DNA from 4 places in the Exiguobacterium sp. s91 genome. Region 1 is predicted to be linked to each of the others. Evidence: riboswitches for the same ligand, from Rfam matches in the RefSeq annotation. Region 1 holds a riboswitch; each other region holds the start of a gene.
What was found. Region 1 has a riboswitch for thiamine pyrophosphate ahead of KNQ06_RS16120 (3-oxoacyl-ACP reductase). Riboswitches for the same ligand answer to the same signal wherever they lie in the genome.
Positions count from the first base shown of each region.

Region 2: another riboswitch for thiamine pyrophosphate. It lies ahead of thiD (bifunctional hydroxymethylpyrimidine kinase/phosphomethylpyrimidine kinase); the one in region 1 lies ahead of KNQ06_RS16120 (3-oxoacyl-ACP reductase).
Region 3: another riboswitch for thiamine pyrophosphate. It lies ahead of tenA (thiaminase II); the one in region 1 lies ahead of KNQ06_RS16120 (3-oxoacyl-ACP reductase).
Region 4: another riboswitch for thiamine pyrophosphate. It lies ahead of thiT (energy-coupled thiamine transporter ThiT); the one in region 1 lies ahead of KNQ06_RS16120 (3-oxoacyl-ACP reductase).

Region 1 covers NZ_JACSMZ010000005.1:111,063-118,461, forward strand. Annotated here, with positions in the region: gene KNQ06_RS16095 (winged helix-turn-helix transcriptional regulator) at 1-287, opposite strand, end outside; partial or broken gene KNQ06_RS16100 (MBL fold metallo-hydrolase) at 610-1,374, shown strand; gene KNQ06_RS16105 (LLM class flavin-dependent oxidoreductase) at 1,477-2,487, shown strand; gene KNQ06_RS16110 (TIR domain-containing protein) at 3,035-3,226, shown strand; gene KNQ06_RS16115 (LLM class flavin-dependent oxidoreductase) at 3,468-4,778, opposite strand; gene KNQ06_RS16120 (3-oxoacyl-ACP reductase) at 4,834-5,586, opposite strand; TPP riboswitch at 5,721-5,821, opposite strand; gene KNQ06_RS16125 (hypothetical protein) at 5,939-7,021, opposite strand; gene KNQ06_RS16130 (hypothetical protein) at 7,041-7,399, opposite strand, start outside.
Region 2 covers NZ_JACSMZ010000004.1:115,725-123,123, forward strand. Annotated here, with positions in the region: gene KNQ06_RS15050 (YitT family protein) at 1-755, shown strand, start outside; gene KNQ06_RS15055 (CHASE3 domain-containing protein) at 949-1,587, shown strand; gene KNQ06_RS15060 (ArsR/SmtB family transcription factor) at 1,633-2,001, opposite strand; gene KNQ06_RS15065 (hypothetical protein) at 2,057-2,500, opposite strand; gene thiE (thiamine phosphate synthase) at 2,512-3,150, opposite strand; gene thiM (hydroxyethylthiazole kinase) at 3,140-3,907, opposite strand; gene thiD (bifunctional hydroxymethylpyrimidine kinase/phosphomethylpyrimidine kinase) at 3,888-4,691, opposite strand; TPP riboswitch at 4,807-4,917, opposite strand; gene KNQ06_RS15085 (murein hydrolase activator EnvC family protein) at 4,981-6,258, opposite strand; gene KNQ06_RS15090 (murein hydrolase activator EnvC family protein) at 6,461-7,399, opposite strand, start outside.
Region 3 covers NZ_JACSMZ010000001.1:1,923,227-1,930,625, reverse strand. Annotated here, with positions in the region: gene KNQ06_RS10060 (alanine/glycine:cation symporter family protein) at 1-619, opposite strand, end outside; gene abc-f (ribosomal protection-like ABC-F family protein) at 816-2,615, opposite strand; gene KNQ06_RS10050 (DUF1002 domain-containing protein) at 2,892-3,773, opposite strand; TPP riboswitch at 3,967-4,073, shown strand; gene tenA (thiaminase II) at 4,147-4,842, shown strand; gene KNQ06_RS10040 (hypothetical protein) at 4,894-5,202, shown strand; gene KNQ06_RS10035 (glycoside hydrolase family 3 protein) at 5,232-7,148, opposite strand; gene KNQ06_RS10030 (sporulation protein) at 7,327-7,399, opposite strand, start outside.
Region 4 covers NZ_JACSMZ010000001.1:876,084-883,482, forward strand. Annotated here, with positions in the region: gene rsmB (16S rRNA (cytosine(967)-C(5))-methyltransferase RsmB) at 1-156, shown strand, start outside; gene KNQ06_RS04330 (Stp1/IreP family PP2C-type Ser/Thr phosphatase) at 175-909, shown strand; gene pknB (Stk1 family PASTA domain-containing Ser/Thr kinase) at 912-2,846, shown strand; gene rsgA (ribosome small subunit-dependent GTPase A) at 2,872-3,777, shown strand; gene rpe (ribulose-phosphate 3-epimerase) at 3,780-4,436, shown strand; TPP riboswitch at 4,459-4,568, shown strand; gene thiT (energy-coupled thiamine transporter ThiT) at 4,629-5,189, shown strand; gene KNQ06_RS04355 (thiamine diphosphokinase) at 5,191-5,793, shown strand; gene KNQ06_RS04360 (amino acid permease) at 5,848-7,251, opposite strand; gene rpmB (50S ribosomal protein L28) at 7,392-7,399, opposite strand, start outside.

The DNA of each region.
Region 1 (7,399 bases):
GGCCAAAGTGTTCGGCCTCTCTCTGTCAGACTGTACTCCACCTTTGGAGGAATTTGTGGGTACTCTTGACGATGAATCAATCCATCTCGCTCCATCTCTTTTAAAGCAGAGCTTAATGTACGATACGTGATGGTACCAATCATACGTTGTAGTTCGTTGTAACGAACTGGCTCGTTATTTGACAGGTAATAGATAATCAACAATTTCCATTTCCCGTTGATGAGAGAAAGCGTATACCCGAAAAATGTTTCTTGATTATCAGCTACATTCCCTTTTGAAGTTTTCATAGTAACACTATCCTTTCTGATAGTATATGCAAAAAAAGTGCATACTTGTCTGATTTCTTATACTGACCATATACTAAATTTCATAGCGAGTAAACAGGATCAAGCTTTTTTCTATCCGACAACACGAAGGGGGATCAAACGACTCATAGGATAGATATTACCTACTCAATAAAAAATCAGCTATTAACAAAGGAGTGCTTTAACAATGACGAAATTAAAAAAAGCTGCAATTCTAACCACACTCACATTGAGCGGTGTATTAGCAGCTTGCGGACCTTCACAAACTGAAAAAACTAATCCATCACAACCGAAAAAACAGGACGTGGTGGTCCAACAAATTCGAAATGCGACCGTGACAGTAGAGTACAAAGGACAAAAATTCTTGGTAGATCCCATGTTTTCTAAAAAGGGCGAATTTGATTCGTTCGGTCCCGCTACAAGGGATGATCGGAATCCAATAGTCGACCTTCCATTCTCTGTCGATAAGATTATGGATGACGTAGACGCTGTCATCGTTACCCACACGCATGAGGATCACTTTGATCAGGCAGCAAAAGAACAACTTCCAAAAGACATCAAAATGTTCATGCAAGATAAAAAAGATGCAGATATGGCACGAAAAGCAGGCTTTACAAATATCGAAGTCATGAAAGAAGGCAAAGCGACGACCTTTAAAGGCGTCAAACTGACGGAAGTAGATGGTCGTCATGGCTACGGAGAGATGGCAAAGAAAATGGGAAATGTCATGGGCGTTATCTTTCAGCATCCAAAAGAAAAAACTTTATATGTAGCAGGTGATACCGTTTGGTATTCGTAAGTGAAAAAAAATATCGATACGTATAAACCAGAGATTTTTATTTTGAACGGAGGACAGAATCAATTCCTAGAAGGTGGTCCATTGATCATGGGAAAAGAAGATGTCTATAAGGTGTACAAAGCCGCTCCAAAAGCCAAAATCCTAGTCAGTCATATGGAAGCCGTAAACCACTGGGGACTCTCGAGAAAAGAATTGAAGACATTCATTAAAGGTAAAGACATCACATCCAATGTCCTTGTTCCGGATGATGGGGAAACAACTTCATTTTGATTTTATGACCGTATAACACAGTTTTCAATACTATCTTGAATAACAGAAAGGATTCATCCTGCATATCAAACAACTAGAACGATGAATCATAGAGGTGAAATCATGAAAAAATTCGATCTATCCGTTTTATCGATTGCTCCGTTAAGACAAGGAGAAACAATGAAAAAAGGAATAGATACTGTAGTTGCACTGGCTAAAGCTGTTGATACGATGGGATACAAACGTATTTGGATTGCAGAACATCACAATCATGATGCCTATGCCAGTGCTGCAACTGTATCGATCGTACAGCATTTGTTAGCGAATACAAAACGTATTCGTGTAGGTTCCGGTGGCGTCATGTTACCGAACCATTCTCCTTTAGTCGTCGCAGAGCAATTCGGAACACTGGAAACACTATTTCCTGAACGTGTCGATTTAGCATTGGGACGTGCTCCAGGAACTGATCAACAAACGGCAGATGTGATTCGACGTTCTAATCATAAAGGAGTCTTTTTCTTTGAGAAAGAAGTTCAAGAGATTTTACGGTATGTAGGAACAGAAGAGGAACAAGGCGATGTCCGGGCATACCCTGGGCTTGGTACACATGTGCCAGTCTTCATTCTAGGATCGTCTACTGGATCCGCTGAAATTGCAGCCCGACTAGGATTGCCTTATGCTTTCGGTGCGCAATTTTCTCCAGAAACGATGGAAGAAGCGCTTAACATCTATCGTCAAAGTTTCAGACCTTCGAAACATCTAAAAGAGCCTTATGTATTGGCTGCCATCAATATCATTGCTGCTGATTCAATGGAAGAAGCCTCTTTGATTGCCTCCAGCCACTTGCAGGTGTATATCGATATTTATACCAATAATCTCAGCCAACTCATCCCACCAAAGAAGGATTTCCTTGAATCCTTATCTCAGTATGAGCTAGAAATCCTGCATTATAAGTTAGGGTATACGATCATGGGAGATGCAGAGACGGTTCGTCGAGAAGTTATCGAGTTTCAAGAGAAGTATGAGGTAGACGAAATCATTGCCTTATCAAACATCTATGACAGTAAAAAAGAAATACAATCATACAACATCTTTAAACAAGTAAGCGATTCCTTAAACAACGAAATAAAATAATACTGAAAAGAAGTCAGCGAAAACTAAGTTGAGCAGAGATTGTCCATTCGTAAACGTTGTAAAAAACTGATGGTTCTTTTAACAAATCTAAAGAACAAAAATAGTTGGAATAAAGGAGAAGACTGTATCGATTATTTATGATATTTCTGAATAAAATCCTTTATCATTCCTTTTATGTTGGAGGAGTAAACGACTAGAGAAACTTTCGAAATCATCAAAAAAACAATATAATAACTGACGCTTTTTTTTGCCCGCAATGGATCCAACCATTGCGGGCTTCTTTTCTTCCTTGGATTTGTATACACCCATCCTCTATTCCCTTGGGTTTTACTAAGAGAAAAACGAATTCGTTTTTCGTCCATAATATCGAAAGAAGATTTTTCTGATTTATCTTCTGATGAAAAATAAATATTGATACTCTCATAAATTTAGCTACTAATAAATCTGAGGTCTTTTTGACTATATCTTGCTTAAGCTTGGTTGAAGTTGATAAAAAATACATACATGGGATAAACATCCTAAAATTCAATATAGAGCAAGAAAAAATGTGATATTTGAACTTGGATTTTTTTATGGAAAATTAGGTCGGTCAAATGTATGTTGCTTATTAAAACAGTCCGTTGAAAAATCAAGTGATCTTGATGGAATTGCATATATTCCTTTTACAGAGTCTATTGATGAAATAGAGTATGACACCCTTAAAGAACTAAGAGAATCTAATCTAAAAGTAAAAATTTGAACTGAATGTATGGCACAACATTTTTTAATCATTGCGTAAAAGAGTAGGAGCTTGACCTCTTATTTTAGAGATCACACTCCTGTTCTTATAATCTATACTTGCAAACATCATTTATCTTCAATAAGGTTTATCGTCTTATATTTATCGACCGTTTAATATGAACTGAAGAAAATTCATAGAATAAAAGAAGAAATGAGGCTTGATACTCCGTACTTTATCACAAGATGCTAGTTAGTATGGGTTACTCTACTTTCGTTACACCTAGATGTTCTCGAAGTGTATTTCCTGTATAGGTGTCTTTAAACAATCCTCTTTTTTGTAATTCAGGAATGATCATGTCTACAAAATCTTCTAAACTTGACGGTAGTGACGGCGGCATCAAGTTGAAGCCATCTGCTACTCCCTCGTTAAACCAAAATTCCAACTGATCCACAATTTCTTCCGGAGTACCAATCAATGTCAGGTGTCCTCCTCCTGCTGCTAAATAGCCTAATAGTTCTTTGAGCGTCGGATCTGTATCTTCGATAATCTCTAGAATCGTTCGGTAGCGTCCGATGGGTCCGGAAAATTCCTCGATCGATGGTAAGGTCGGAATCTTTGCTTCGAGATCCCATGTGGAGCAATCTTGCTGCAAAAAGAAACTCAATTGTTTCAACGCATTTTCAACCGGTAATTTTTCATCTAGTTCGGCTTTTTTGGCTAGTGCCTCTTCTCTTGTTTTACCAACATACGTTACTAAGCCTGGGTATATCTTAATCTTTCGATCTGGTGATTCAGTTTGTGTAATTTTCTTATGGAGTTTTTCACGAAAAGCATGGGCTTGTCTAAAATTCCATGACACAGAATATACGGCATCCGCATGTTTGGCTGCAAGGGCAACCCCTTCTTCAGAAGCCCCCGCTTGCATCGCTACTGGCTTTCCTTGGGGACTACGCGGCGTAGACAAAGGACCTTTTACGCTGAAATAGGCTTCAGAATGATCGATAACTTGTATACATTCAGGATCAATCAATTGGTTATCTGATCGATTCGCAAGAAAAGCCGCTTGATCCCAAGATAAAAATAGCTTCTCCATCAATGCTGCGAATTCGTTCGCCTTATTATACCGTTCCTCCCTCGGTGGAAGTGCATCCATCCCGTGGTTTAACGCTTCCCAATCCGTCATCGAGGTCACTAAGTTCCAGCCTACCCTCCCCTTCGTCACGTGATCTAGGCTTAGAAGTTGCCTTGCTGCTGTATACGGATTGGAGAACGTGCTCGATATCGTAGAAACTAATCCGATATGATCCGTCACTTGAGAAATAGCCGTTAGATTAATTAAAGGATCCAACCAAAAGGCAGGTAAATCAGTTGAATTATTAGCCGGAAAGGATTGATTGTCCGCAAAAAATACTGCATCCAAACGTCCAGCTTCCGCTATTTGAGCCAAACGCTGATAATAGCGACTCTCTCCGATCTCTTTAATCGCAGAATCAGGCATTAACCATGCGGCTTGATGATGACCACATCCATATAACAAAACGCCGATATTTAACTGATTTCTGTTCGTCATCTTCTGTTCACGAATCCCTTCTCTTACAAGCTGAGAATTTTTTAAAACGCCCGCTTTAATTCATCGTTAACCCACCATCGACTGTTACGTTTTGACCGGTAATCCCAGATGCTGCTTCTGATGCCAAAAAGGCAACCAGTTGAGCCACTTCTTCTGGGCTCGTCACTTTTTTCAACGGGGTCGATTGGGCAATGAAATCGAATACTTCAGCGGTTGTCACAGCACTCGCATCTGTGACTTTCAATAACCCACCGGAGACGACATTCACGTTTATGCCATATTGACCTAACTCTGCGGCTAGGTTTCGAGTAAAGCCAATCAGACTTGCTTTTGCTGTTGTGTATTCATGATAAGGAACGACTGGGTTTTGATAGAGGTTTGTTCCAATGCTGATGATACTACCGCTATGTCGTTCTATAAATTGTGGCAAAACACTTTGAATGATGTGAAACGCTGCTTTAAGTGTTCCATCCAGTTGATTTTGATAATCTTCCCACTCTAAATCGATAAACGATTTTTGCGCAACCGGATCAAATTTGAAGTCTACTAACGCATTATTCACGACAACATCGATTTGACCATAATGTGCTGTTGCGGATTGCATCATGCTCTCGACATCTTCCCGCTTCGTGACATCTGCATACAAGGCAATTGCATTCTCTACTCCCAGTTCGCTCACAAGTTGTTCTGCCGCATCCTTGCTTTTAAAGTAATTGATCACCACTTTAAATCCGTTGTGCACTAACACCCTTGCAATCGTCGCCCCAAGTCCTCGACTACTTCCTGTCACTAATACAGTTCTGCTCATTCTTATCCACTCCCTCATCCATTTTTGCAACTTAAATAGCGAAGTAATAAACAAAAAACGCAACTCTCCAAAAGGAAAGTTGCGCACGTCTAAATAATCACATAGCAAAGAACGATATCATCGTCTCCGCTTGTTCATCAGAGTTTACACTTCCCTACGCTAGTACGACCTAGTTCAGGTTCAAAGGGTTTGAGTAGCTACTCATCTCAGTTTAATAACACCCCTAGTGATTCTATTTAAGTTATCTTCACTGTAGTGGTCTTGAAAACCCCTGTCAATGATTCTGACAGATAAATTCATTTCTAGTATTCTAAAAAGCGAGTAAACGAGGTGAATCATGAGTCCATCACGATTACTCCGATACAGTGACATCCTGTACCAAACGATTCTTTTTAGCATTTTTATCTTTGATGATTCCTTGATACGAAATCGATTCATTTTTCGTATCGACTACCGTGACTTGGAAATCCGAATCATTGATATTAGCGATATGGTATAGCTTTCCCTGCGCAATCATCGTATAGGAGCCATTGAAGCGGTAAGCATGCTGCCCTTCCACTTTATGTTGCTTGACTTGATTCGTCTTAAAGTCATAGGTACTCCATTTGATGCTTTTACTTTTTTCTGAATCAAACGTACCGTAAGCGATCAGTGATTGGCTATTTTCATCAGCATTAAAGTTCCCTTCCGCTGCATACGCATCAAGTGCTTTGATTCGTTTGATACCTTTGCCGTTATCTAGATAATAAGCGCTATCTTTTTCTACCCCTTCCGCATCATATGCGATTTCACGATAGACAATTCCATAGTCGTTCACTGCCACATAATGACGCTCTTGATTAGTCTTGAGTTGCTTGGATTGAAGCGTCTCCACTTTTCCTTTTGCAAGGTTGAGTAATAACACCGTCGATTTTTCCTTTGCTCCATGATCATCCCGTTGGACGTATACGTTCATGCCGTCTTGATGGAAGACACGGATGTCAGCCATTTCACGATCCGGTACCGTTAAACGATGAGAAATCGTCTTTTTAAATTGTTTCTGTGTACTTTTGTCATAAGAATGATATTTCAACTGAGATGCCTTTACTTCAATTCCGTATGTCCGCGAGCCCATTTCACTAGTAAATACGTCTTCCTTAGAAAGAAAGCGATAGAAATCAGCAGGGAAGTCTGCAGCGTAGCTATTGAACAACCCTGTGAAATAGTTCTGCGACTCACTATGAGTTTGACCGTCCAATTGGATATTGTATTGAGTAGGCTTGATGTCTCCATTTTCAATCTCGATGTTTACTTTTTTAAGAGCTTCTGCATTTTCTTTTCGTATACTCTCGACTTCATAATCCGATCCTTTAATGCTTGCAGCGTAACCAAAATAACTGAGTAAGGTGACGCCAGCAATGCTTCCTACGATGATCATTTCCTTATATCGTCTCATGACTTCCTCCTTCTAATGATTAAATAGATACTTTATGGTTCAGTAGTCGAACACATTTCCAACTTATATATGCAAAATAGATGAGAATAAAGGAAAGATAGACGAATACCTGTTGATTCGGAATGAGAATGCTAGTCAAATCAAATAAGTAACGTAATGTAATGAATGGTACGATTAAGAGCGCTACATCCTTTGCGATCGTCAGCAAAGCTTTCCCTTTTTGATAGGACCGCTCTGTCAAAACGAACAAGAAGACCATCGTGATGACGAAGAGTGCGAGCGCTAGAATGACGAATGTATCGATTACATTGAAGGTATAGAGCATGTTCAACGCAGCTGACTCCCCGATGATTTTGGACGCTGCTTGTAAATGTTCCG
Region 2 (7,399 bases), on a different contig from region 1:
GATCAGGCGGTATCATGGGGATCACGCTCATTATTCAAGAGCTCTTCCACACGCCAATTGGATTAACGCAATTGCTCTTAAACATTCCCCTCTTCCTTTTAGGTTTCCGTTTCCTACGCAAACGATTCATGTTCTTATCTGGAATTATCGTCATTGCTTCTTCCTTTTTAATTGACTGGATTCCGACTCAAATCGTTCCGGAATCTTTAAACGATCCACTCGTCGCTTCCATCTTTGCTGGTCTAGTCTCTGGTCTTGCAATGGCATTGATCTTCTTCGGTGGTGCTTCAACTGGAGGGCTTGATATTCTCGGAAAGTTTTTCTTTGCTCGTTTTCATAACTGGCCACTTCCTCGTATATTTCTGATGCAAGATCTTGTCATCTACATCCTTGTATGGTGGGTATTTGATCTTAAACACGTTATGTATGCTCTCATCATGAGCTTTGTTCGTGCCAAAGCCCTTCAGACGGTTTACAGTTTCTATTCTGCTTCTAAGCAATGTATCATCATTTGTGAGAAAGCAGATGAAATCAATGAAGTCATTACAAAAGAACTCGGTCGTGGTGTCACGATTCTCGATGCACGTGGAGGATATTCCAACCGAACGAAAAAAATGGTATATGTCGTCGTTCAAAATAATGAAATCGTCCGTTTGCAAGAAATCGTCTCTTCTGTCGAACCGAATGCATTCGTTACATTCTCGGAAATCCACACTGTCTTCGGCAATTACAAGGAACATTCGTATTCGTTTTAACACCAAGCGCAGCTTAGCTGTGCTTTTTTCATCTTCTTAAAACAGCTTCTCGTATTGCATCATCTTTCCTGCTTTTTTATGAGTATTATTCACTTTTTCAGTCATTATCCCTATTCAAAAAATAGACAGGCTTCACTTTTTTTACGATAGTAGTTAAGCTTATGACATGTCTTTTATTTAAAGGAATGATTGCATGCACTCTCTTTGGCGTCAGCGTATTCTGCTGATTTTCTTGGTCAGCTTATTCGCCTCTATCCCGATCATCTATGCGTTATCCGGTTATCGGACGATTGCAACGATGACCGAGCAAATGAAGGATCATGATATACCGTTAATCAATCAGGTAGATCAGTTGGTCGAACACAATCGAGATCGTGCTAATGCGGTTCGTGGTCTCTTATTGTATGAAGATAATCGTTATATCGAACAATATTACTTTTCAACGTCTAAAATCCATGATTTGCGCAATAGTCTGAACCAATCGTCGACTACTCCAGGGACGATTAAAGATCTTCTTCGCCGCAACAATGTCTGGGAGTCCGAGATTGAACGCGTGTTTGTTGTCTATGAACGTCAAAGTCCAACAGCCGCAAAACGTCTTGCTAGACAGTCGACTCAGACGACTCAAACGATTCTCGAAGACTTATCCCGTGTGAAAGATGATTTGTATAAAACGCTTCAAGCCAAATTACAACAATCAGATACTTTAATCGCTACATATAAATGGATGTGTCTCGCTCTCTCCATCCTGTCCTTTTTATTGATTAGTGCCACGGTCTTTTTCTTCCACCACTTCGCTCCAAAAGGATCAGAACAATCGTCTTTAGAATAAACGAAAAGCGCAGCTAAAGCTGCGCTTTTCGTTTATTCTAAAGACTCATTCAGGCATTGCTTTTCCCTCTTGTACATGTTCCATCGCCATATGTACAAGCGATGACACATGATGGTCATCCAAGGAATAATAGACGACTTTACCGTCTTTTCGAAACTTGACGAGTCCTTGTTTCAACAAAGATCGAAGATGATGCGACGCTGTCGCGATCGAACAGTCGACAGAGGCCGAGACATCACAAACGCATAGTTCTTCTTCGATCGTCAGCGCATAAACGATTCGCAGTCGTGTCGCATCCGAAAGAATCTTAAATAGCTTTCCGATTTCAAGCGTCGGAATCGTATCAACGATATGTCCGATTTCAGACGCACGTTGTTCATCAATCGCAATCGTTTCACAACGGGGAATGTCCATGTCCGTCACCTCGTTTCTACTTATATTGCACCATGAGAAACGGGACATTGCAAGTTCAGCGCATTCGTCTGCGAATGAGCCAAAACACGAACCATCCTCCTACGTAATCTCCAATATCCCAGACAATTCGATTTTGATCGACAGCGCGTACGCCGATGTCAATGACTTTCGTGCTTTCTAATCGATTCGTATAACGTTGACGAAGTCGCGTCGGAATCGGTAGATGAAGAAGTGCCCGGTAATAAATATCTAAATGAGTATGTCCCCAAATTTCCGTCGCAATCGAGCTCGTTTTAATATACAACGGACGTTTGTAGCGTCTTTCATACTTTTCTTTCAATAAAAGGGCCATCTCATAAGATATACGATTAGGATGTGGAAATAAGACTTTTCCTAGATGGTAGATCCCCTGATTATCGACTCGAATGATTTGTGGTTCTAATCGATATCGAATCCAATAGCCGCGAAAACGGATCGTCTGCCATTTCAATACAATCACCTCTGAACGGATTATACCCTGTTCTGAAGTGATTGATGCCATTCTCGTACAGCATCTGTCATTTGCTGCGCAGCGAGTTGCCGATCTTCTTTAGCGAAAATTTCTGAGATGACGGCATACCCTTCTAGCGGGATAGGCAGAGAAGAGACATTCGTTGCTGTGATTCCACCAATACCGATTAGGGGTAATCGTACAGCTTCCCGAATCGCCTGAAGCATCGTGTGCGACATGGACTCAGCGTCCGCTTTGGATGACGTCGCAAATAGAGACCCCACCCCTAAATAAGAGGCTCCGTCTCGTTCTGCTTCAATCGCTTGTGCAACGGTTGCTACCGACACACCAATCACGGCATCTGGTAAAAGGCGACGTGCTGCGGTTAAAGGAATGTCTTCTTGTCCGATATGCAAACCAGCTCCGACGAGTAACGCGATATCAATCCGATCATTGATGATTAAAGGGATGTCGTGTCGATCCGCGAGTGCTTTCAACCGAACTGCCTGATCGAAGAATTCCTTTCCTTGCGCTGTTTTTTCCCGTAGTTGCACGATCGTTGCACCACCTAAAATGGCTTCCTCAACGACCGTCTCGATCGCGACTCCAGGATGGTACCGACGATCCGTCACTGCATAGATGGAGTAATCAATTGACACGTTCTGTCACCTCCACAAGATCTTGTACCGTCATGAGGCTGATGGCATTGAACAACTCTCGTTTAAAATCACCAAGACCTTGCGCGGAGGCTGCTTGTTCTCCTGCTTTTCCCATGACGAATGTTCCGTGAACAGCCGCCTCAAACGCTGTATATCCTGCACCGAGGAAGCTCGCAATCAAGGAAGCCGTCATACAGCCAGTACCCGTGATATCTCCTAGACGAGGTGTTCCTACATGTAATTCCATTTCGCGCGTTCCATCCGTGATATAGTCGTTCGGACCTGTCACGACGAGGACAGATTTGTGTTTGCGAGCGAATGCACGAATACTTTCTCGATCCATCATTGCATCTCCCGCAGCATCGACTCCCTTAGTTCGCCCATCTTCCCCCAGTAACGTCTTGATTTCAGAAGCATTTCCTTTAATGACCGTACACCCGAGATCGATCAGTTCTTTAGAGAAGGCAGTACGTAATGTCGTTGCCCCTGCTCCAACTGGATCAAGAACGATTGGGACATTCAAACGTCCCGCTTCACGGGATGCAAGTCGTTGAGCTGCTTGCATGTCTGCATCGATCGTACCAATGTTTAAGACAAGTGCTTGCGCGAGTCTAACCATCTCTTCTACTTCGCGAATGTCTTCCGCCATGACGGGTGATGCTCCAACAGCGAGTGTGACGTTTGCGCAGTCGTTGATTGTCACCGTGTTCGTCAGATGGTGAATGAGTGGTTTGTGTTCAAGAATGGTCGTAAACATGTGTATCCCTCCAAAGTGAATGAAAATGATGTGTCGGTCCAATACCTTGTCCGAGGGCAAATCCATGACGAATTGCCTCTGTGACATAGCTCTTTGCCTGTCTTACACTATCTGTTAAATCTTCTCCAAGCGCCATCCGCGCCGCAATCGCCGCAGATAAGGTACAACCAGTTCCATGAGTATGTTGATTGTCTAACCGTTCCGATGTGAAGCGGTGTTCCACTTCCCCATCAAACAACAAATCCGTCGCAGCTCCCGAGAGATGCCCACCTTTTAGTAATACTGCACCTGTCTGTGTAGCCAATTGATGCATCGCCAATCGCATTTCCTCTAGATTGGTCACTGATCGTCCTGTTAAACGCTCCGCTTCCGGTAAATTCGGTGTGACGAGTGTCGCAAGTGGTAGAAGTTCTGAAATCAATGCTTGTTCAGCCTCCGTCCGCAATAGGGCATGACCACCTTTAGCGACCATGACGGGATCTAATATGATCGGAACTGTCTGTTTGCGGAGATGTGTAGCAATGACACGAATCGTCTGCGCATTCGAGACCATTCCGATTTTGATCGCATCGACACGAATGTCTGAAAAAATCGACGTTAACTGGGCATCTACGATTTCTGGGGATAACTCTTCCACCGCTTGAACACCCAACGTATTTTGCGCCGTGACGGCTGTCAGGACGCTCATTCCATAAACGCCTAAAGCTGAAAATGTTTTTAAATCTGCTTGAATCCCAGCTCCACCACCGGAGTCGGATCCTGCAATCGTCAGTACGTGTTTCATGTTCTTTTCACCTTCCCATCGAGCAATGTAAGGGAGTCGTGACCGACAAAAAAAGCGTCGACCGCTGTAAAAAAGCAGTCGACGCTATACGAAAGCGTTATACACGCATTCCGGTATCCGTTCGGCTCAACTTTCCTACGCTGGTATTATCCAGTTCAGGTAATAGGGTCGAAAACAGATTGGTTTTCCTCTCAGCCGGATTCCTCCAGCTCCCCTAGTTGCTCAAGTATTCGTTTCGCCTTAACTGTAGCATAGAGAAGAAAAAAAAACGAGCCGAAGCCCGTTTTGATTACAGATATGCCAATGGATTGACTGCATTCAGAGGAGAAGAAGCACTGTATTGATAGCCTCCGACATGTAGTTCGAAATGTAAGTGTGGTCCTGTTGAATTCCCTGTACTACCAAGTGTTCCGACTTGCTGACCTTGAGAGACCGTTTGTCCTGCACGAACCGATAATGAACTCATATGTGCGTAGACGGTCGTGTACACTTGCCCATCGAGGAAGTGAGAAATCATGACATGATTGCCGTAAGGTCCACCACCTGATGCTGTAATGACCGTTCCAGCTGCTGCAGCGACGATTGGAGACCCGACCGAACCACTGAAATCAACACCGTTGTGGAACGTATAACCATTCACTCCGCTTGCTGGTCCGAATCCTTGCGACACTCCACCAGAAGATGGTCGAACGAATTTCCCTCCACTCGAAACAACGGGCGGGGCAACAGAATCAGTTGATTCCGAACTCTTACCTGCTTGTTTTGCTACTTGAGCATTCGCTTTAGCGGCTTTTTCAGCTGCTGCTTTCTCCGCTGCTGCTTTTTCAGCCGCTGCTTTAGCGGCTGCCTTCGCTGCCGCAATTGCACGTTCTTGCGCTTCGAGAGTCGCTTGAAGTTCTTTTGCGTCTAACAGTTCTGTCGTGAACTTCGTCTTCCCTTTTCGTAATTTCTTCAGCGTAGCACTACGTTCTTTCATTTGAAGCTTTAACGCTTTCTTTTGTTCAATCAATACTTTCTTTTCCTGCATTTGCTCGGCTTTTTTCTCAACGAGCGCTTGTTTTGCTTCTGCTAATTTTTGTTGCGTTGCGATGTAATCCGAAATCATTTTATCGTCTTGCTCAGCGATTTTTTTTCCCGCCATGACACGGCTGAATAAATCACCTAAATCCTTCGATCCAAAAATGACTTCTTCCCATTTAATCGAGTTTCCATCGTTCTCTTGGAAAACACGTAAGCGATCACCGAGTAGTTCTTCCTGTTTTTGTAACATTTCTTCATAACGGACGATGTCTGCCTTTAACTCATCGATTCGAACGTTCAACTGTTCGATTTGTTTATTTTTTTCAGAGACTTGGAAAATCTTTTCGTTGATTGCTGCGTCAATTTGATTGATTTGACGTTGCTCTTTTGAGATTTTAGCCTCTTGTTTTTTGATCGCTTTTTCAAGTTTACGTTGTTCAGCAGCATTTTGAGCCTTTTTTTCTTTAATTGTCGCTGCTGCGATCGGTTGCGTTCCTGTTATAAGTAATGCTCCTAAAACAATGGTAGAAATTAGTTTTTTTAGCATATATCGTTTTCCTCACTTATGTTTTTTCATATTTTATTATAGTATTCAAGTTTCTCTCATATCTGAAATAGATTATAGCACCGTAATCGTTTCAAAAAAATTTCATTTACATTTCAAATGAAAACGGTTTTTTGTAATATACGATTTGTTTTTTGAAAATGACAAAAAAAAGAACCGTTGCATACGCAACGATTCTTTACGATTAAAGCATTGACAATGGATTGACTGAATTAGCTGGACCAGTTGCACTATAGCTGTATCCACCGACGTGGATTTCGAAGTGTAGGTGTGGTCCTGTTGAATTTCCTGTACTACCTAACGCGCCAATTTGTTGACCTTGGCTGACACGTTGACCAGCATGAACATTGAGTGAACTCATGTGAGCATATACTGTCGTATATGTCTTCCCGTTTAATTGGTGAGCGATCATGACATGGTTTCCGTAAGGTCCACCACCTGATGCTGTAATGACTGTACCTGTTGCAGCTGCCATGATCGGCGTACCGACTGGACCACCAAAGTCAATTCCGTTATGGAACGTATATCCGTTCTCTCCACCTGCAGAACCATACCCTTGTGTAACAGTTCCGGCAGTTGGATGAATGAACAGACCACCTGATGATGGTGCTGGTTTTGGTGCAGCTGGCGCTGGAGCAGGCGCAGCTGGTGCTGGTGTAGATGGTTTTGGTGCCGATTGCTTCGTCGAACCAGAAGGTTTTGCCGATTGTGCTGCTTTCTCTTGAGCTGCTTGCTGAGCTGCTGCTTCTTTAGCGGCTTGCTCTTCTGCTTCTTTTTGAGCTGCTGCTTGCGCTGCTTCAGCTTCTGCTCGTGCTTTTGCTTCACGTGCAGCTTGAGCTTGACGTTCTTTTTCGATTCGCGCTTCACGTTCACGCGCTGCTTTTTCAGCAGCAATCGCTTTTTCTTGCGCAATCAGAATTTGTTGAACTTCTTTTGCATCCATCAATTGTGTTTCGAACTTTTCTTTTTTCTTACGTAGTTCTTTTAAGCGTTTGTTCCGCTCTTTTAATTGTGATTCAAGATCTGCTTGTTGACGTTTTAATTCTTGTTTCTCAACGACCAACTGCGCTTTCTTTTCTTTTACTTTTTGTTGCGCATCCGCTAATTGCTTTTGCGTATTTTG
Region 3 (7,399 bases), on a different contig from region 1:
CAAAGATGACGAGTCCCGTCAAGACGACGAGTGCTGCGCCGACGACAGCTGTGTTGATACCGAACGCATTGTCAAAGGCAGCGGCAATCGTGTTTGATTGAACGGAGTTGAAGATAAGGCCGAACGTCACAGCAATCAAGATTGCAAAGACGATTCCGAGAGCTCGGTTCTTCAAGCCTTTTTCGATGTAGTAGGCAGGACCACCACGGTATGCGTTCGATTTCGTATCGCGTACTTTATAGACTTGAGCCAGTGTACTTTCGATGAGAGCCGTCGCGCCCCCTAAGAGAGCGACCATCCACATCCAGAAGACGGCACCTGGTCCGCCGAGTGTGACGGCAATCGTGACACCGGCAAGGTTACCCGTACCGATCCGTGTCGCCGCACCGATGAAGAATGACTGGAGAGAAGTGATGCTTTCTCCTTTATCGTCTGTTGTTTGTTCACTTTTATCGAGCGTGACGCGGAACATCTCTTTTAAGTAAGTGAATTGGATGAAGCCAGTTCGGATCGTGAAGTAGATCCCGCCGCCGATCAATACAGCGATTAATACATACGACCATAAAATGTTGTTGGCGTAATCGACACTTCCTTGAATGACTTGCTGAATGGCGTTCATGATGGTGTATTCCTCCCAAAGAATAATAAAAGCTATACGCTAAATTATACGAATTTTCAGACAATAAGCAACAACAAAATAAAATAAAATTTTAAAACTTAATAAAGTTAGCTAAATGTTAGGAGTTAAAAACATTGTAGGTGAACGAAAAAACTGCCACTCTCGGTATCGAGAGTGACAGGCAAGTAAAGCTAAATCATCCATACTGTAGCAATTGTTCGTATAGGTCATCGAGTTGCTGTTGGATGCTTTTAGAAACGGTATCGGTCGGTTTTTCACGTTTTGCTAATTTCTGTTCAAGCCGCTCGATCTGCACTTCTAACTCATGTTGTGACAAGCGTTTTGGTTTTTGAGGGGTTACGTGGAGTGAGGAAGACGTAGCGAACTCAGTACGCTTCTGTTGAGCATACGCATACGTACCATGATAACGCGTCAGACCATTTTCGAGCCACAGGATCTGCGGAAAAAGCCGATTTAAGAAATAGCGGTCGTGTGAGACGGCAATCAATGTACCAGAAAAATTCTCGAGTGCTTCTTCGAGTGTCTCTCTTGATTCAATATCGAGATGGTTCGTCGGCTCGTCGAGAATTAATACATTGACCGACGAATGAACGAGGACGGCGAGTTGCAATCGCACACGTTCGCCTCCGCTCAGTGACAAAATGGACCGAAAGACAGTTGGTCCAAAGAACAGGAACCGGGCTAGGATATGGCGGGCTTCCGCTTCTGGAACGGCAATCCGGTCTCTAAACCAGTCGATTAACCGCGCGTCCTCCTCGAAATGGGCATGCTGGGACAGGTAACCGATCCGATTCGATGGTCCACGCGTGAGTGTGCCTGCCTCTGGTGATAATTCGTCAAGCAGCAGTGAGAGCAACGTCGATTTCCCACTCCCATTCGTTCCGACGATCGCGATCCGATCCTGTGCCATGATCTCGAACGAGACGTCATCAAAAATGTGGCGAATTCCGTAAGCAAACGAGAGTTCTTCAGCGCGAAAGACGACTTGGCTCGTGTGATCAGTGGAAGAGAAGGAGACATCAGCGGTTTTGGCTTCGAGTTGTGGTCGTTTAATCCGTTCGATCCGCTCGAGTGCTCGTTCCATTGATTTTGCTTTACGGAATAATTTCTCACTCGGTGGAGACGCTTCGTTTGCCCATTGCCGGAGTCGACGAATCGCTTCCTTCATTTTCTTTATTTTTTTCTGTTGCTCTTGGTAGGCGTGGAACTGTTCCATCAAGCGACGTTCTCGTTCGACGACGAACGCGCTGTAATTCCCTATATAGGTTGTCAGTTCACCGTCCTCGAGTTCAACGATCGAGGTGACGACGGCGTCTAAGAAGACCCGGTCGTGAGAGACGAGCAGGATGGTTCCTGTGTAGTCCCGTAAGAACTGCTCTAGCCATTCCACGGCAGCTAAATCAAGATGGTTCGTCGGTTCGTCAAGAATGAGCAGATTTGGCTCCATGAGTAACATGCGACCGAGACAAATCTTCGTCTGTTCACCACCGCTCAACTGGTGGAAAGGACGAGTGAGTAACGGACGAAGGTGTAACCCGTTCACCATGCGCTCGATTTTCGAGTCGAGTAGATAGCCATCCTTTTGTTCGAACGCATTCGTCGCTTCCGCATATCGTGCGAGTAACGCATCCAGATTCTCTGGTGCTGTCGCCATCATTTGCTCCAACTGTTGCATCCGAGAACGGATCGCGAGGATGTCTTCAAACGCTGTCCAAAGGACGTCGAGTCCGGTCATCGTCTCACTATATACAGGAAGTTGTTCCAGATAGCCGATCGTCAAACCGCTCTTTTGATAGATGACACCACCGTCCGGTTGCTCAAGGCGAGCGAGCAAGCGGAGTAATGTCGTCTTGCCACTCCCGTTTCGTCCAATTAGACCGACACGGTCGTGTTCGTTTAAGAAGAGGGAAACATCCGTTAAGATCGTTTCGCCTCCGAATTGTTTGGTTAGGTGTTGAATGTCGCAAATCATCATAATCAATTGATCCTTTCGCGCGCATCAAAAAAAGGAGAGCGCAAATAGCACTCTCCATCACGTGTGAAAGATGCGCTTTGCTGTATTTTTCAATCATGAAGTTCTAAAAAAGGGCAGACGGGTGCCTTAGAACGCCATTCCATGAAAAATCGCGCGCAACAGATACAATTGTTCCATCAACCAGTGTTTGCACGCGGCAAAGTCCATCTTTTCACACCACCTTTCGTTTCAGATATCTCTAGTTTACTATTTTTTTGTCAGTTACGGAAGTCTGAATTATTTGAACACGCCAGCGATTGAACTGAAGAAGTCACTGAGTCCATCGAATAATTTAGCGAAGAAACCTTTCGTTTCTTCTGATGTTGCGAACGCGTGGATGTCTTGCCCCGCATTTTTCAAACCACTCTCGATTTGTCCCCAGTTGATGTTCGCTTGCTCCATTTGATTGAATAGATTCGTCAACCGGTCCATTTGTGCGTCAGACAACTGGATATTGTTGTTTTGAATGACTTGGACGATCAGGTTTTCGATCTCGACTTTGGTTTCCGGTTTTTGATTGGCGATCTCAGCCTTGATCTCATTCATTAAGTCAGCGACTTTATCCGTGCCGACCGTTTTTCCGACGTCTGATGTGACCGATAATTCTTGCTGTGCTAAATCCTTGCGTTCGTCACTTAACTTAATTCCAGTCTCAGCGGAAGTTTGATCGTACGCTTTCATGATTCCTGTCAGTGCCGATGTCCCGGTCACCTTGTAGGGAGAAGTGATCGTGATATCGGCATCTTTGACACCCGCTGTGACGAGAGCGTTGAGATACATATCCTTTGTCACCCATGTGATGTTCTCCGTCGAGACGGAAAGTCCATCACCTTTTTCCGTCAGTTCGATCTTAGCCGACGAATACATGTTGCCACCTTTTTGCGACTGTGGAATGTTTTTCCCGAGATATTTTTCTTCGTCAGCAGAAGTGGCGATGATCGGTGTGATGCCTTCCGGTGCATTGAGACGGGAAAGCACCCATGCTTTATCCTTTGCGCCGAGCGACTCCCCGAGTGTGACGATCGTCTTATCGACGACTTGTTCGGCAGATGCGGCTGTCGGGAGTAATAGAGCAGAAGCGATAACGGCTGACGCCATGATTTTTGTTGGTGTATGCATAATGAAATCCTCCAATTGTAAGTAACAGAATGAATTATAGTATCAGGTACTAAAGTTAGTGTACGAGAACGAAAGAAGTTCGGAATCGGTCTGTAGATGGAGACGGCATCCGTCTTCTGACACTCCATAGTATAGCGAAAAGAGGACAACTTGACTTCCATTTTCAGCATGCTATAGTGGATGGGAATCGAATAATGACCACTAGGGGAGTCGGTAGACCGACTGAGACGAACGAAGACGTTCGGACCCTTTGAACCTGATTAAGTTCGTACTTACGGAGGGAAGTGGCGTCAAGTCTTGTTCTTCTTGCGCCATGCCCGTGTGTTTCGGGGTGGTGTTTTTTCGTTTCATACTAAACGAGGAGGATGAGATCATGACATTCACACAAGAAATCAAACAAGCGGCACAAGCGTATTGGGATAGTAGTTTTACGCACCCATTTGTACAAGGAATCGGGGAGGGGACGTTACCGCTCTCGAAATTTCGGCATTACGTCATGCAGGATGCCTATTACTTAAAACACTTTGCGAAGATTCAAGCGAAGGCAGCGTCAAAAGCAGACGACTTCGCGACGATCGCGACACTTGCCGAGCATGCTACTTCGACTTACGAGGCAGAGTTGAGCTTACATCAATCATTTTTTGAGCCGCTCGGTATTACGGAAGCAGATCTTGAAGCATTTGAACCGGCACCGACAGCATATGCGTATGTCTCCCACATGCATCATGCGAGTGAAGGAACGCTCGGTGAGACGATTGCTGCCATCTTGCCATGTTACTGGTTGTATTATGAAGTCGGACAGCAATTACTGACGTGTACTCCGGAAGAAAAAATCTATCAGCAATGGATCGACACGTACAGCTCGGAATGGTTTGAAAAGGTCGTCTTTGAACAGATTGCACGGCTTGATGCGCTGGCGGAACAAGCGAGCCCGATGGAACGCGAGCGGATGAAACGTCATTTCGTGACAAGTTGTTACTATGAGTTACTCTTCTGGCACATGGGGTGGACGGAAGAGACGTTTGCGTCAGTTTACGAAACGATTCCAGCACGAGCGGTATCTTCTTGAATCAATAAATGGTAGAATTAGGAATACCATTTAGTGAAAGTAGGGATTGGAATGGAAATCATCGTGATCGCACTTGTGATTCTCGCGGCATATGTCGTGCAACAGGTGCTCGGAAAAGTAAAAGTGAGATTTGTTGGGTACATCATTCCCATCTTGATGGCGGTGTACGGAACATATGCTACGATTCAGAATTTTCAGGTGTTGCTTCAGTTCGGTTTTACAACGGGGAGAACTATCGCGACTGTCCTGGTCGTCGTCCTCTACGCTTCGTTGACTTATTCACTTCATCGTGTCTACGAGCGTGCGAAAGCAGAAGCCGAATCTGCATATCCATCATTAAAAGACCGAGGCATCCTTTAAGGAGCTTCGGTCTTTTGTGTATCATGTCCTCATTTTTTCCAGTTTTTAAAGCCGTCACCGAATTTAAGATGCAGTTGATCGGTAAAGACACCGTTCTGAAAGACCGGCACATCAACCGGTAAAGTGCCTTGCGGTTTGAACGTTCCGAAGATCGCTCGGATACCTGCAGGCAGGTTCGGTCCCGCTGATTTTAGATTGCCTGCTTCGGAGTCTGGACCGTTCGGGTCACCTTTGAAGCCATAGACGAGGACGTGTGCCGGTGCGTCCGGTTGTACGGCGACATCGTATGGGTTACGGAGACTGAGCAGGACGGATGGTGTATCCGTTTGTTTCGCATAGCGGAAGATCGAAGCCGGAATCGCTTGTTCTGGTGCAGTAGGTAGTAGTTTAGCACTCGTGTTGACGTTGGAACCGACGATGATGTAATCTGCTGCATCGAGTTGCGCCCGTAATGTCGGGTTTTGGTCGAGCGGTAGCGTAGTAGCCGAGTAATTCGCTGTCGTCACGTGCCAGTTCCGATTCTTCGGTAGGGAAGCGATCGTTTTTTTCATGCTGTCCGTTTGATCCGCCGCAGGAGCGATCACAAGAACGTTGGCATTCTTTTTCGGTTTGAATGGTAACGTCCGCTGATCATTTTTCACGAGTGTGACCGCGGCTTCCGTCATCGCACGTTCTTTTGCTTTATGCTCGGGACTACCGACGATTTGGTTCGATTGCGCGATTTTTTCAGCTAGGGATGTCGTGTCAGTCGTACCGTTCCAAATTCCGCGTTCTGCTTTCAGTGTCAGAATCCGCTCAACCGATTGATCGATCCGTTCCTCTGAGAGGCGACCATCTTTGACTGCTGCGATCACATCCTTGAAAATCCGGTCGAGTTTTGTGACATCCTGCTCGGAACGAAGGATCGTCGGCATGAGCGCGATATCGACACCGGCGTCAAACGTCTTTAAAACGGCTTCTGATTCCGTGAAGTTGTCGGCAATCGCCTGCATGTTCAACGCGTCTGTGATGACGATGCCATCGTAGCCAAGTTTTTCGCGCAGTACGCCCGTGATGACATCATCCGATAACGTCGCAGGTAAAGGGAAGGTACCGCTTTTCGATGAGACGACTTCGGGTTCGATTTGCGGCATTCCGATATGTCCCGTCATGACCATATCGATGTCTTCAGCAATAGCTCGCTTGAACGGGGCGAGCTCGACTTGTTCCAGTTCCTGCAAGGACCGGTCGACGACCGGCAAGCCATAGTGGGAATCGGTCGCTGTATCGCCGTGACCCGGGAAGTGCTTGGCAGTCGCTGCGACGCCTTCATCCTGAATTCCCTTCATCAAAGCGGAACCGAGTGTGCCGACGAGCTCCGGATCACTCGAGAACGAGCGGACACCGATGACGGGATTTCCAGGGTTGCTGTTGACATCAAGATCCGGACCGAAGTTGACATTGATGCCGAGTGCACGCAGTTCCGAACCGATGATGTGACCGGCATCATTCGCGTATGCACTACTACGGGTCGCACCTAACGCCATATTGCCGGGTAAGTTCGTTCCTGTTCCGAGCCGAGTGACGATGCCGCCTTCTTGGTCGATCGTGACGAACAGCGGAATATCGTTGCTGTCGTCTTGTTTGACGACTTCTTGCAGATCATGAACGAGTTTCGTCGTCTGTTCGGTTTCGCTGACGTTCTCAGCAAACAAGATGACGCCACCTAAATCATAACGGTCGATGATGTTCGCGACTTCTGGGGCAAGCGACGTATGGTTGCTACCATCCCACTGCCGGAAGTCCGGCATGATCATTTGCCCGATTTTTTGTTCGAGTGTCATCGTGTCGATTTTTTGACTGATCCGATCGGCTGAAGACCCTGCCTCTGCCATGACAGGCAAACTACTTGAGACAAGTACTGCTGCGAGTCCTGCTGTTAACGTGAACTGTCCGATTTTTTTCATGATGTACGTCCTCCTTTAGTCAAACCGTGACTGGAATTCTTTTCAATACGGACAGTATAGCAAGGGGGTTATTTTAAAACAATATTTTATTTGTAAACGATTTCAAATTGAAATAAAATTCAATAAAAAAGTGATTCCCCTGAAGAGGAATCACTTTCAAGTAAATTCGATCGATTGATTAGCTATAGCGTTCCACGATGCTTGTCAGCTGACGTTCGACGAACGATTGATCTTGCAATTCACTATTGGAC
Region 4 (7,399 bases), on a different contig from region 1:
CTCGATCAAGGATTTGAATTTGATACATCCTTCGCGGCACGGATGCCGGAATCCGTGCGACATCTGATCGGGGATCGAGCAGAACTCAAGTTGTTACCGACGACAGTCGGAACGGACGGCTTCTATATTGCCGCGTTTAAAAAACGAGAAGATTGACACGAACGGAGGACTGTCATGGAGTTAGCTCACCTTTCGACTACTGGGAAAGTCAGGACTAAAAATGAGGATACGGTATTACTCGTCGGGAACGCTGAACGTGGTCTTGCCGTCGTTGCGGACGGTATGGGAGGTCATGCTGCTGGCGATATCGCAAGTGCGATCGTTCGCGAGGTATTTGAAGCATCCTTTTCACTCATGCCAAATCGTCCGATGGAATTGTCTGAATGGATAGAACAACGTGTAGCCGAGGCAAATGCCCGGATTCTTCAGTTTTCAAAAGACGAGCAACTTGCAATCGTCGGAACGACCATTGCCTGCGTATGCTGGGTCGAAGATTTGCTCGTCATCGGTCATGTTGGAGATAGTAGGGTCTATGCCCTTGAAGGTACGGCGTTAAAACAATTGACGGATGATCATTCTTACGTCAACATGTTACGACAAATGGGGGAACTTTCGGATGAGGAAGTCGAAAATCATCCACGTAAGAATGTCATCACACGGTCGGTCGGCTCGAACGAAACGGTCGAAGTCGACATTCAAGTCAGAGATGCTCCAGACTATGACCTCGTCCTCGTCTGTAGTGACGGGTTGACCGATGAAGTGCCAGATGATGTCATCGAACAGATCATCTTACAGGATGAACCGCTTGATGAGATCGTCGGACGATTGGTGAAAGAAGCGAATGCTCGAGGAGGCGCGGATAATATTACGATTGCCGCCATCCGGTTCAAAGAAAGAAAGAGGGTCTGAATATGCGATACGGAGATCGATTAAATGACCGCTACCGCATAGAACGGCTAGTTGGAAGTGGCGGGATGGCGAATGTCTATCAAGCCTATGATGAGATTTTAAAGCGTCATGTTGCCATTAAGATTTTACGGACCGAATTTTCGCATGACGAACAGTTCATTCGTCGATTCGAACGTGAAGCTCATGCTGCTACCAGCTTGAATCATCCAAACATCGTTGCCGTCTATGATGTAGGCGAAGAAGATGCCATCTATTACATCGTCATGGAGTATATCGATGGTATGACATTAAAGACATTTTGTGAAAATCAAGCATTACCTGTGCCGCAGGCCGTCGATATCATCGCTCAAATTTGTGATGCGATCGATCACGCCCATGCACACCGAATTATCCATCGCGATATCAAACCGCAAAACATGTTGATTCGAGAGGATGGTACCGTCAAAGTAACGGATTTCGGAATCGCTGTGGCGATGTCGAATGCGACGCTGACGCATACGATGTCCGTCCTTGGGTCCGTCCATTACTTTTCACCGGAACAAGCAAAAGGTAAATTTGCGGATGAGAAGTCGGATATCTATTCACTTGGTGCTGTCTTATACGAACTTGTGACAGGACAAGTCCCGTTCGAAGGTGATTCACCGGTTGCGATTGCTTTAAAGCATCTGCAAGATACACCGCGTCGCCCATCCGTCTTGAATCCGAAAGTGCCACAAGCGCTTGAGAACTGTATCATGCAGGCGCTCGCAAAAGCACCGCATGACCGTCAACAGTCCGTCGCAGCATTTAAGGCAGATATGGTGACGGCGTTGTCTGACGAACGAGCAAGCGAAGGTATCCGAGGTGCAGAAGAGGATGAGCTGGAAAAAACGATGGTCTTATCGCCTGTACAAGTGCCAGAAGAATCAAAAGCGGAACCAGAATCACCCGCCGTCACGACCGTTCAACCGAAAACACCGGAAAAGAAAAAGAAAAAACGTTGGTGGATCGTCCTCTTATTGCTCATATTGCTAGGTGGTGCAGCTACGACGTTTGCGATGTGGCCAGATCCAACGGTCACCGTACCATCTGTCGTCAAGACGGATGGAGACGAAGCGGAAACGAAGCTTGAGAAACTAGGATTCGTTGTTGAGACGACAGAACGAAATAGCGATACAGTCGAGGAAGGCGATGTCATCAGTCAGACACCGCGTGAAAACGCACAAGTCAAGAGAGGCTCGACAGTCAACTTGGTCGTCTCTACAGGTAGTGCGCCGGTCGAAGTACCGGATGTGACAGATGACGCTGAAAAAGAGGCGATTGCCACATTAAAAGAGGCTGGATTCGCTAAAGTCGAGGTCGAACGTGAAAAGTCGGATGAAATCGAGCGAGGTAATGTGATCCGGCAATCGATCTCTGCTGGGACGGAAGTGATTGCAAAAGAACAGACGATTACAATCACTGTCTCAGAAGGAACTTCGTCCTTTGAATTGAAAGATTTGACGAACTTATCGAGTGATGAAGCAAAAGCGTATCTCGATGAAATGGGTCTCGACGGCACGTTTGAACAAGAATTTTCAAGTGACGTCAAGCTCGATCAAGTCATTCGTCAATTCCCGCAAGCAGGAGCACAAGTCGAACCGAACGACTCCGTGACGGTGTTCATCTCAAAAGGTGAGGAAGAAAAAACGGTGACGGCAACGTTCCCTGAAAAGGTCGTCTATGATGCGGTCAGCGAGAACGAGGACGAGGAACCACCGAAACAAGTCATCCGGATTGAGACGGAAGACGCGAAAGGGAAGCGGACCGTCATCGAGGAATCGATTGATCAAGATGAGACATTCGACGTGCCGGTGACGATTGATCCAGGAGAAGAAGGAAAAATTACGATCTATAAAGACGATACGGTGTATCGTTCAAAAACCATCACGTACAATCAAGCAAAAGACGCACAATGAATGTGATGAAAAAGGAGTGCATAGGATGACGGAACAACGCATCGAAGAGAATCGAGAAGGAACGATCATACGTCTGCAGGGTGGCTTTTATGATGTCATGACACCAGAAGGAGAGGTCCGTTCACGGGCAAGAGGGAATTTCCGAAAACGCGGCATCAGTCCAGTCGTCGGAGACGAGGTCGTTCTTCATATCGAAAGTGAGACAGGATATATTCTCGAAGTGAAGGAGCGGGACAACTTTTTAGTACGCCCTCCAGTCGCGAATATCGACCAGGCATTGCTCGTCGTCTCGGCGGCAGAACCTGATTTTTCAGCGCACTTGCTCGACCGATTTCTCGTTTTGATCGAAGCGAAGGAAATTCAACCCGTCATCCTATTGACGAAGATGGATTTGCTGGACGATGTTAAAGGACCGGCTGTCCGAGAGGCGATTGCCGCTTACCGGAAGATTGGGTATACGGTCATCGAGACATCAAGTCAGACGTTGGCAGGTATTGAGCAAGTCCGTCCGTTACTTGCTGGAAAAACGAGCGTTCTCGCCGGACAATCCGGTGTCGGGAAAAGTTCATTGCTCAATGCACTGGAACCCTCTCTTGATTTAGAAACAAGTGCGATCTCGAAATCACTCGGACGCGGACGTCATACGACGCGCCACGTCACATTGATGCCGCTTGCCGAAGGATTGATTGCCGATACGCCAGGTTTCTCGAACCTCGATTTTCCGTATGATATGGAAATCGAGGATGTACGGTGGAGTTTCCCTGAATTCGTGGCTGTACAAGATGATTGCAAATACCGAGGTTGCTTGCATTTGAATGAACCCGGTTGTGCAGTCAAGGAAGCCGTCGAAGCCCAAGAAATCATGTCCTCTCGTTATGAGAACTATGGTATGTTTATAGACGAAATCAAGAATCGAGCCCGGAGGTATTGAAGATGATTAAAATTGCACCATCTATCTTATCAGCAGATTTTGCGAATCTCGAACGCGATGTTAAAGCAGTCGAAGCAGCAGGCGCGGACTATATCCATTTTGATGTCATGGACGGTCAGTTCGTACCGAACATCTCATTTGGATTACCTGTGCTTAGCAGCTTACGTCAAAAGACGGATATGATTCTCGATGTCCATTTGATGATCGACCAGCCAGAACGTTTCGTCGAGGATTTCGTCAAAGCAGGGGCGGACATCGTGACGTTCCACGTCGAAGCGACGAATCATGTCCATCGTGTCTTGCAACAAATCAAAGCAGCGGGCGCAAAGGCAGGAGTCGTCTTGAATCCCCATACGCCATTATCAACGATTGAACACGTCCTTGAGGATGTCGATATGGTTTTATTGATGACGGTCAATCCGGGCTTCGGTGGACAAGCCTTCATCGAGCGTGTCATGCCGAAACTCGCAGCACTTGCGCAAATGAAAGCAGATCGTGGTCTGACATTTGAAATCGAGATTGACGGTGGCGTCAATCCGGAAACGGCAAAGCTTTGCATCGATAACGGTGCGAACGTTCTCGTCGCAGGATCAGCAATCTACAATGCACCAGATTATGCGGAAGCGATCACTAGCATTCGTCAAGGGGCTGCCGTATAATAAGAACGAGAAAACGAAATATGATGACCGCAAGGGGTGTCGCTTGAAAAGCGGCTGAGAGGAGTCTTTTAGACTTTAACCCTTCGAACCTGTTCCGTTCAAACGGACGTAGGGATGTGGCGCACGCAGGCAGTACGGCGTTCGTCGTACTGCCTTTTTGCGTCCTCTCGTACAATGAAGGAGGAAAATAGCATGAAACGGTTACAAATGATGATGGAAATTGCCATCTTCGCCAGTCTCGGAGTCGTCTTTGATTTACTGATTCCATTCAAAATGCCACAAGGAGGCTCAATCAGCTTAGCGATGTTACCGATCTTCGTCATGGCATTTCGCCACGGTGTCGTCGGAGGGGTCGTCACGGGAGCGCTTGTCGGTACGATTCAATTGATGTTCGCTCCACAAGTCTTGACGATCGTTCAACCGATGCTTGACTATACGATTGCGTATGGTGTCGTCGGATTAAGTGGTCTGTTCGCGCGTCAAGTCAGACTAGCCGCGCGCAATGGACAAAAGAAAAGCTTGATGGCGTTCGTTCTCCTGGCGACGTTATTAGGCGCAGGACTCCGTTATATCTGTCATGTCATCAGTGGAATCGTCTTTTTTGCCGAGTATGCCGAAGGTCCAGTCGTACCGTATTCATTGATTTATAACGCGACATACATGGTACCGTCTTACGTTCTTTGTGGTGTCGTTGCGGGTCTTTTATTTACGACTGCGCCACGCTTACTCCGTTATTCGGCACGAGGCGTCTGAGATGCGGGCGATTCTCGTCTGTGCCGGTCCGCGAGAAGAAGCGCCGGATTTACGGACGTTTTGTCAGCCAGGTGATTTTATCGTCGGTGTCGACGGTGGTGTTCAGACGATTGAATCGTTTGGGCTGACATGCGACCTGACGATTGGTGATTTTGATTCGCTTGGTTATGTACCAGAAGGGGCAATCGTTCATCCGGCCGAGAAAGATGAAACGGATCTCGAACTGGCACTTCGTACAGTCTCAGAGAAGAAACAGTTTGAGGATACCTTCATTATCGGGGCGACAGGTGGGCGGCTCGACATGACCGTCCAAAATGTATATCTATTGAAGCGATACCCAGAGGCACGACTCGTGACGAAACGAGAAGAGGTACGATACTTGGCTGAGGGAACGTATGCAGTCGAAGCAGGGAGCTATCATTATCTTTCGTTCATTCCACTCGTACCATCTACTTTAAGCTTATCCGGAGTCAAATATCCACTTGATGCACATCCAGTACCGGTCGGAGGTTCCTTGACCGTCAGTAATGAATGGTGTGCGTCAGAAGCGAAGGTAGAGCTCCATCAAGGAGAACTATTGATGATGCGGACGCTTAAGGAATAGCACAATCATAGGAAAGAGGCCGTGGACAAATCCATGGCCTCTTTTTGTATGAAATTATTCTTCGAGTTGAGAAGGGGCGACACGGATGTCGCTTTGGGCGGATAGATGTTTTCCTTTGACGAAGAGATGATAACTTCCCCACATGACGAGGAAGAAAGGAACACCGATGTATAGAGCGATTCGTTGATCCGCTTGAAACGCAAGACTGACGAGGACGACGACGTTTAACGTCAGCGAAATCAGTGGTAACACCGGATAGAGTGGTGTCTTGAATTTCAGTTCGGATACATCGTGTCCGTTTCGGACGAACTGACGACGAAATGCGAGCTGCGAAGCAGAAATCGAAATCCAGCCGACTTGAGCGCCAAGTCCGGCTAAGGACAAGAGCCAAATGAAGACGGTATCCTCTGCGAAAAACGCGGTTAGGAGCGATAACATCGCAAACATCATCGTAAAGAGTAACGCGCGCATCGGCACACCACGTGCATTGACGTAAGATAATTTCTTTGAAATCATCCCTTCTTGCGCCATCGCCCATAACATCCGAGTCGCCGCATATAATCCGGAGTTTCCGACGGACAATAGTGCCGTCAAGACGACGATGTTCATCAAATCAGCAGCGTACGGAATACCGATCGCATCAAAGACCATGATGAACGGACTGCTGACTCCGCCAGCTGTTTCATACGGAATTAATGCACCAACGATCGTAATCGATAAGACGAAGAAGATGAACGTCCGCCAGACTGTATTGCGGATGGCTTTTGGAATCGATTTTTCGGGCGTGTCGGACTCCCCAGCCGCAACACCGATCAATTCCGTTCCTTGGAAGGCGAAGTTGACGGCAATCATCGTCGTCAAGACACCGAGAATCCCGTTTGGAAACCAACCGCTTGCCGTAAAGTTCGCGAATAACGATGTTGGGCGATCTGCTTCCATCGGTAACCAGCCGAACCAAGCAGCGCCACCTAGAATGATGAAGAACAGGATCGCGAGGACCTTCAAACTCGAGAACCAGAATTCAGCTTCACCGAATGCTTTGGCGGAGACGGCATTCAGACCGAACAGCAAGACCGTAAAGACGGTACACCAGACGACAACGGGTACGTTCGGAAACCAGCGGTCCATCAAACTGCCGGCAGCTGTAATTTCGAGTGCGACCGTCACGGCCCAGCCGAGCCAATAAATCCAACCGACGGCAAAGCCGACCCCTGGTCCGATGAAGCGGGTCGTATAGGTCTGAAATGACCCCGAGACCGGCAGATAGACCGCTAATTCTCCTAGACATAACATCGTCAGATACATGATGGTCCCACCCACGATGTAACTGAGGACCGCCCCGAGAGGTCCTGCTTGTGAAATCGTTAATCCTGACCCTAAAAATAAGCCTGTTCCGATGATTCCGCCGAGTGAAATCATGAACAGGTGTCGACTCGTCATCTCTCGTTTGAGTTGCATGATGACTTCCCCCAATTCTGACAAAATAAAGTACGTTCCTATTGTAAGCGTTTTCAATAAAAGCGACAATTAGTTTATGAGAAAAATAAATGAGGGCATAAAAAAACCGGAAGGGAAGATTCCCATCCGGTGGTTGCGCCTTATACGC